DNA from 2 places in the Klebsiella variicola genome. Region 2 is predicted to be linked to the other one. Evidence: predicted binding sites of a transcription regulator. Region 2 holds the regulator's gene; the other holds the start of a gene.
What was found. The regulator Fur, encoded in region 2, represses iron uptake genes when iron is present. The targets are predictions, from matches to a motif close to ATAATAATGAGAACNACTATCAA.
Positions count from the first base shown of each region.

Region 1: the regulator Fur is predicted to act here: its motif matches at 1,311-1,333, upstream of SP68_RS06930 (Nramp family divalent metal transporter).

Region 1 covers NZ_CP010523.2:1,442,573-1,445,986, forward strand. The annotation lists gene nupC (nucleoside permease NupC) at 1-1,028, opposite strand, end outside; gene SP68_RS06930 (Nramp family divalent metal transporter) at 1,375-2,616, shown strand; gene SP68_RS06935 (DUF2502 domain-containing protein) at 2,674-3,027, opposite strand; gene mgrA (L-glyceraldehyde 3-phosphate reductase) at 3,158-3,414, opposite strand, start outside.
Region 2 covers NZ_CP010523.2:3,903,290-3,906,703, forward strand. The annotation lists gene ybfF (esterase) at 1-82, shown strand, start outside; gene ybfE (LexA regulated protein) at 216-509, shown strand; gene fldA (flavodoxin FldA) at 661-1,191, shown strand; gene fur (ferric iron uptake transcriptional regulator) at 1,483-1,935, shown strand; gene tcuR (tricarballylate utilization LysR family transcriptional regulator TcuR) at 2,063-2,989, shown strand; gene tcuA (FAD-dependent tricarballylate dehydrogenase TcuA) at 3,087-3,414, shown strand, end outside.

The DNA of each region.
Region 1 (3,414 bases), 2.5 Mb from region 2:
ATAATGCCTTCCGCACGCGGAGAGAGCGTCGAGGCGATTTTCTGCAGATCCATCATGGCGACGAATTCGTTGGAGACCAGCTTGGTGGCCATAATACTGCCCACCTGCAGCGCTTCGCTTGCCGGCACACCCATCACCCAGGCAACCGGGTAGAAGATATAGCCGAGGATCCCCTGGAAGGAGATGCTGTAGCCGAACCAGCCGGTCACGGTGGCGAACAGGGCGTTCAGGGCCGAGATCAGCGCGATGAAGCCGATCAGCATCGCCGCCACGATAATCGCGACTTTAAAGCCCGCCAGAATGTACTCGCCCAGCATTTCGAAGAAGCTCTGGCCTTCGTGCAGATTCGACATCTGCAGATTTTCTTCGCTCTCTTCCACGCGGTACGGGTTAATCAATGACAGAACGATAAAGGTGCTGAACATGTTGAGCACCAGCGCCGCGACGACATACTTCGGCTGCAGCATGGTCATGTACGCGCCTACGATCGACATCGACACGGTGGACATCGCCGTCGCCGCCATGGTGTACATGCGGTTGCGCGACATTTTGCCGAGAATATCTTTATAGGCGATAAAGTTTTCCGACTGACCGAGGATCAGCGAGCTCACGGCGTTGAAGGATTCCAGCTTGCCCATGCCGTTGATTTTCGACAGAACGGTACCGATGGCACGGATGACAATCGGCAGAATACGAATATGCTGCAAAATACCGATCAACGCGGAAATGAAGACGATAGGGCACAGAACCTTAAGGAAGAAGAAGGCCAGACCTTTATCGTTCATGCTGCCGAACACGAAGTTTGTCCCTTCGTTGGCAAACCCGAGAAGCTTTTCAAACATCTCAGAGAAGCCTTTCACAAAACCCAGACCAATATCGGAGTTCAGGAAGAACCAGGCCAGCAGGACTTCGATGACAAGCAGTTGAACAACATAACGAATACGGATCTTTTTACGGTCGTGACTGACCAACAGGGCCAGTATAGCCACCACAACGATCGCGAGGACAAAATGCAAGACGCGGTCCATAGTTGCTCCAAATATGAGGCAGGTTAAATTTCCGTGCACATTCTATGCAACGGCTTTAAAGAAAACGAGATCAATTGCACACTATTGCAAGGAACTGTGACCAATGGCAAAAATAGTGATCAAACATCCACTTTTGTTATGTTACGTAAAGGTTTTAAAAGTTGCATTCTTGTACTACTCTTAGTACTGGGCACGCTCTCGTGTTCTAACGCCCGTTTTTCATTTCCGGCCAGCTATTGTTCCCGCCTATCACAGCAATCATTATCTCCATTTTAAATGAACTTGATAATCATTCGCATTTTGATAGCATGAAACATAGCAAAGGCTATATTTCCAGAGGCAGAAGATGACTAGCAGTCGCGTTGAGAATAGCAGTAGTCGCGCCGCGCGCAAGGTGAAGCTCGCCCTCATGGGGCCCGCTTTCGTCGCTGCCATTGGCTATATCGACCCCGGTAATTTCGCCACTAACATTCAGGCTGGCGCCAGCTTTGGCTATCAGCTGCTGTGGGTCGTGGTATGGGCCAACCTGATGGCGATGCTGATCCAGGTGCTCTCTGCCAAACTGGGCATTGCCACCGGCAAAAATCTGGCCGAGCAGATCCGTGACCATTACCCGCGCCCGGTGGTGTGGTTCTATTGGGTGCAGGCGGAAATCATTGCGATGGCCACCGACCTGGCTGAATTTATCGGCGCCGCGATTGGCTTTAAGCTGGTACTGGGCGTGTCGCTTCTGCAGGGGGCGGTGCTGACCGGGGTGGCGACCTTCCTGATCCTGATGCTGCAGCGGCGCGGGCAAAAGCCGCTGGAGAAGGTGATCGGCGGGCTGCTGTTGTTTGTCGCTGTGGCCTATGTCGTGGAGTTGATCTTTTCTCAGCCCGCGCTGGCCCCCCTGACAAAAGGGCTGGTGATCCCTACGCTGCCCAACGGCGAGGCGGTATTCTTAGCCGCCGGGGTACTGGGGGCGACCATTATGCCGCACGTTATCTACTTACATTCCTCGCTTACCCAGCATCTGCACGGCGGTACGCGGAAAGAACGCTATAACGCGACCCGCTGGGATGTGGCGATCGCCATGACCATTGCCGGGTTTGTCAACCTGGCGATGATGGCGACCGCCGCGGCGGCATTCCATTTCAACGGCCATACCGGCGTCGCCGATCTCGATCAGGCTTACAGAACGCTGGAGCCACTGCTGAGCCACGCGGCGGCGACCATCTTTGGTCTGAGCCTGGTCGCTGCAGGTTTATCATCGACGGTAGTGGGTACCCTGGCAGGGCAGGTCGTCATGCAGGGGTTTATCCGCTTTCATATTCCGCTGTGGTTTCGCCGGGCGGTCACCATGCTGCCGTCGTTTGTGGTGATCCTGCTGGGGCTGGATCCTACGCGTATCCTGGTGATGAGTCAGGTGCTGCTGAGCTTTGGTATTGCGCTTGCTCTGGTGCCGCTGCTGATATTTACCAGCAATGCGCAACTGATGGGCGACCTGGTGAATACCCGCTGGGTGAGAGTCACTGGCTGGGTGATTGTCGCCATTGTGGTGAGTCTGAACGGCTGGTTAATTGTGGGATCGCTGCTCGGCGTGGCGTAGTTCTTGACCCGCGCTGGTTAAAGCAAAGGGGAGCCAATGGGCTCCCCTTTTCGTCTGTTAGTGATGACCATGGCCATGGCCACGTCCGCCCGGGCCTCGTCCCCAGCCGCCGCGGTGGTCGTCGCGGTCGCTCCAGCCAGCACGATAGCCGCGCTCCCAGGCTTTATTTTTACCCTTGTCCCAGCCGCGGTGCCAGCCGTTGTCATGTCGATGCCAACGGTTATCACGCCATTCATAGTGACGACGCCAGTAATCACGGTCGCGCCAGCCGCCACCGTCCCAGTAGTTACCGTAATTGTCACGATCGCCTATTTGTAATTTTACCGATGGCAGCAGGGTGATTTCACCAGCGTTAGCGACTAGTGGCGCTGCGGCCAGCAGTACTGCTGCCAGAATCAGTGACCTGAACATACTCTTCTCCTTCACGATCGGGGCCGTAAGCGGCCTGTTAACCTGATATTACGGGCCGGTAAAGACCCGCCGCATCGGACGAACTCCGAAAGCGCAGAAAAGAGCACTTTTTGCTAAAGTAACATTTGCTTTACAGCGCAAGGATGGCGTCGATGGCCGCGCACTCTTCGGTGCTGAAATGGCGATTCTGCAGCATGCCGACGGCATCATCCAGCTGCGTGGTTTTGCTGGCGCCGATCAGCACGGAGGTCACTTTCTCCTCGCGCAGAACCCAGGCCAGCGCCATCTGCGACAGCTTCTGCCCGCGCTCTTCCGCTATCGTATTTAGCTGACGAATTTTTTCTAATCGCGCGGCGGTCAGTTGCTCCGGCTGCAGAAAACGACTGC
Region 2 (3,414 bases):
CGCCGGACACTGGGTGCATGCCGAGAAACCCGAGGCGGTGTTACGCGCCATCCGCCGCTATCTGACGAGCATCGCCGCCTGATTGGCTAAAATATGCCCGACCGCGCCGCAGAATGCCCGCGGTCGTTGGCGCAGCCGTTCGCCTGATGTATGATGGCGCGCTATCTGCGCCGGCTAGAGCCCGGCAGCTTGTTTCCCCGAAGTCACTCAGAATCATGGCAAAAGAACAAACGGACCGTACGACATTAGATTTGTTCGCAAACGAGCGTCGCCCGGGAAGACCGAAAACCAATCCGCTGTCGCGCGATGAACAACTGCGCATCAACAAACGTAACCAGCTGAAACGCGATAAGGTTCGCGGGCTGAAGCGCGTCGAGTTAAAACTCAACGCCGACGCGGTCGATGCGCTCAATGAACTGGCGGAAGCGCGTAATATGAGCCGTAGCGATCTCATTGAAGAGATGCTGATGACCCAATTGCGCGCCCTGCACAGCCAGGGAAAAGTCTAACTTTCCGCGAAAAATCCGCATTCGTGTAGCAGAGTGTGCAGTCGGGCGTGATTGCTGTTTCCGCGCCCTTGCCTGTTCTGCTATGATTGCCGTTATCTATGGGCATCGCGTCCCTACCACATCATTTAAGTTTCAAGAGGTTATTTTACTCATGGCAATCATCGGCATCTTTTTTGGCAGCGACACCGGCAACACCGAAAATATTGCAAAAATGATTCAAAAGCAGCTTGGTAAAGATGTTGCTGATGTTCACGACATTGCCAAAAGCAGCAAAGAAGACCTGGAAGCCCACGACATTCTGCTGCTCGGTATCCCGACCTGGTACTACGGCGAAGCGCAGTGTGACTGGGACGACTTCTTCCCGACGCTGGAAGAGATCGACTTCAATGGTAAACTGGTGGCGCTGTTCGGCTGTGGCGACCAGGAAGACTACGCAGAATACTTCTGTGACGCGCTGGGCACCATCCGCGACATCATTGAGCCGCGCGGCGCGACCATCGTCGGTCACTGGCCGACAGCCGGGTATCATTTTGAGGCCTCCAAAGGCCTGGCGGATGACGACCACTTCGTCGGCCTCGCCATTGATGAAGACCGCCAGCCGGAGCTGACCAACGAGCGCGTTGAGAAATGGGTGAAGCAGGTTGCCGAAGAGCTGCACCTCGAAGAAATCAAAAACGCCTGATGATTAAGCGGCGCAATCATTGAGTTGCGTCGCATTAATAGACAAAAGCAATCAAACTAATAGCTACAAGTTTTTAACTTTTAATCACATATCTGTACAATGTCCACTGATTCTACGAGGCACGTGACGCAGTTTGTAGCTGGTGCCTCGTTTTTGACAGCAAACCAGGCCTGATGCTTGCAGTTTTCATTTACCAGTGGCAGTTCTATAATGAGACGCATTACGTCGGGTTAATTTCTGTATGACTTCCGTTGAAGGAAGTAGATCGTTTAGCAACAGGACAGATTCCGCATGACTGACAACAATACCGCATTAAAGAAGGCTGGCCTGAAAGTCACACTTCCTCGACTGAAAATCCTTGAAGTGCTGCAGGAACCGGATAACCATCATGTCAGTGCGGAAGACTTATATAAACGCCTGATCGACATGGGCGAAGAGATCGGTCTGGCGACCGTTTACCGCGTACTCAACCAGTTTGATGATGCCGGTATCGTGACTCGTCATAATTTTGAAGGCGGTAAATCCGTTTTCGAACTGACCCAGCAGCATCACCACGATCACCTGATTTGCCTCGACTGCGGCAAAGTGATCGAATTCAGCGATGACTCGATCGAATTACGCCAGCGTGAAATTGCCTCCCGCCACGGCATCCGCCTGACCAACCACAGTCTGTATCTGTACGGTCATTGTGCGGAAGGTGATTGCCGCGAGGACGAACACGCCCACGACGCGGTGGAAAAATAATTCCCCGCTTCGCTGAGACTGAAAAGCCAACCTGCCGGTTGGCTTTTTTATGGGCGCCTCTGCTGCCCTTACCGCTCTCGTCCCACAGGTGACCTTCCCGCGTCCTCGTTTTGTCCGGAGAGTTGATATGGAACTTCGCCAGCTACGCTATTTTGTGCGCATTGTTGAAACCGGCAGCATGGGGCGCGCCGCGCTTGATCTTAATATCGGCGTCTCGGCGCTCAGCCAGCAGATCGCACGCCTGGAAAACGAACTGGCCATTCGCCTGCTGCAGCGGACCTCCCGCGGGGTCACGCCCACCAGCGCGGGTCTCGCTTTCTACTCGCAGGCACAGCTGGCGCTGCGCCATGCCGATGATGCCATCCTCGCCGCCCGCGAGGCGCGCCTGTCAGGCCACGTTAGCGTCGGCATGGCCCCCAGCACCGCCTCCGTTCTCGGCGTCCCGTTCATCAATGCGATGCGCGAAAGCTATCCCGACGTGCGCCTGCATTTGGTGGAAAGCCTCTCCGGTAATCTGGAGCGGATGATCAACACCCGCCAGCTCGATTTAGCTATCGTTTTCCAGCAGGAAAAGATCCTGCGCTGGAGCGCCAGACCGGTGCTGGAAGAACGCCTGTTCCTGATTGGCACCCATGCGCTGTTGGCCCCCCTGCAGGAGGACCACATCTCCCCTGACCAGCTCACCTCCCTGCCGTTGATTATGCCAAGCCAGGGCCATGGCCTGCGCGGCAGGCTGGAGGCAGTTTGCCAGCAGCATCATCTCAGCGTTGAGGTGGTGGCGGACATTGACGGTCTGGCCCTGCTGATGCAGGCCGTGCGCAGCGGACTGGGGGCCACCCTGCAGCCCGGGGCCGCCATCTCCCACCTCGACCATCAGGCGCTGAGGGTGATCGACGTCGTCAACCCGATACTCAGTCGCCCCAACTTTCTGGTCAGTCTGTCTGATGATGAACTCACTCCGGCAGGCCTTGCGGCTCGAGTGATACTCAGCAAAGTCATGCGCCAGCTGGTGGAGTCTGACCGCTGGCCGGGTGCTACCCTTTACGCTCACTAAACCCCTCTTTAGCATTACACCATAGCGCCTCACCGCTGTTACCACCTACATTCCCATTACAAATTTAACAATTAATTAAATTGTAAGGGAGCCGATAATGGTGGATGTACTGGTGATTGGCGGCGGCAATGCCGCGCTATGCGCCGCCTTAACCGCCCGGGAAGCTGGCGCCTCGGTGCTGCTGCTGGAGGCGGCGCCGCGGGAGTGGCGCGGCGGCAACTCGCAGCACACGCGTAACCTGCGCTGTATGCACGATGCGCCGCAGGACGTGCTGGTCGACAGCTACCCGGAAGAAGAGTACTGGCAGGATCTGCTGCGCGTCACCGAGGGGAATACCAACGAAGCGCTGGCCCGAATGGTGATCCGCACCTCGTCACAATGCCGGGACTGGATGCGCCAGCACGGCGTGAACTTTCAGCCACCGC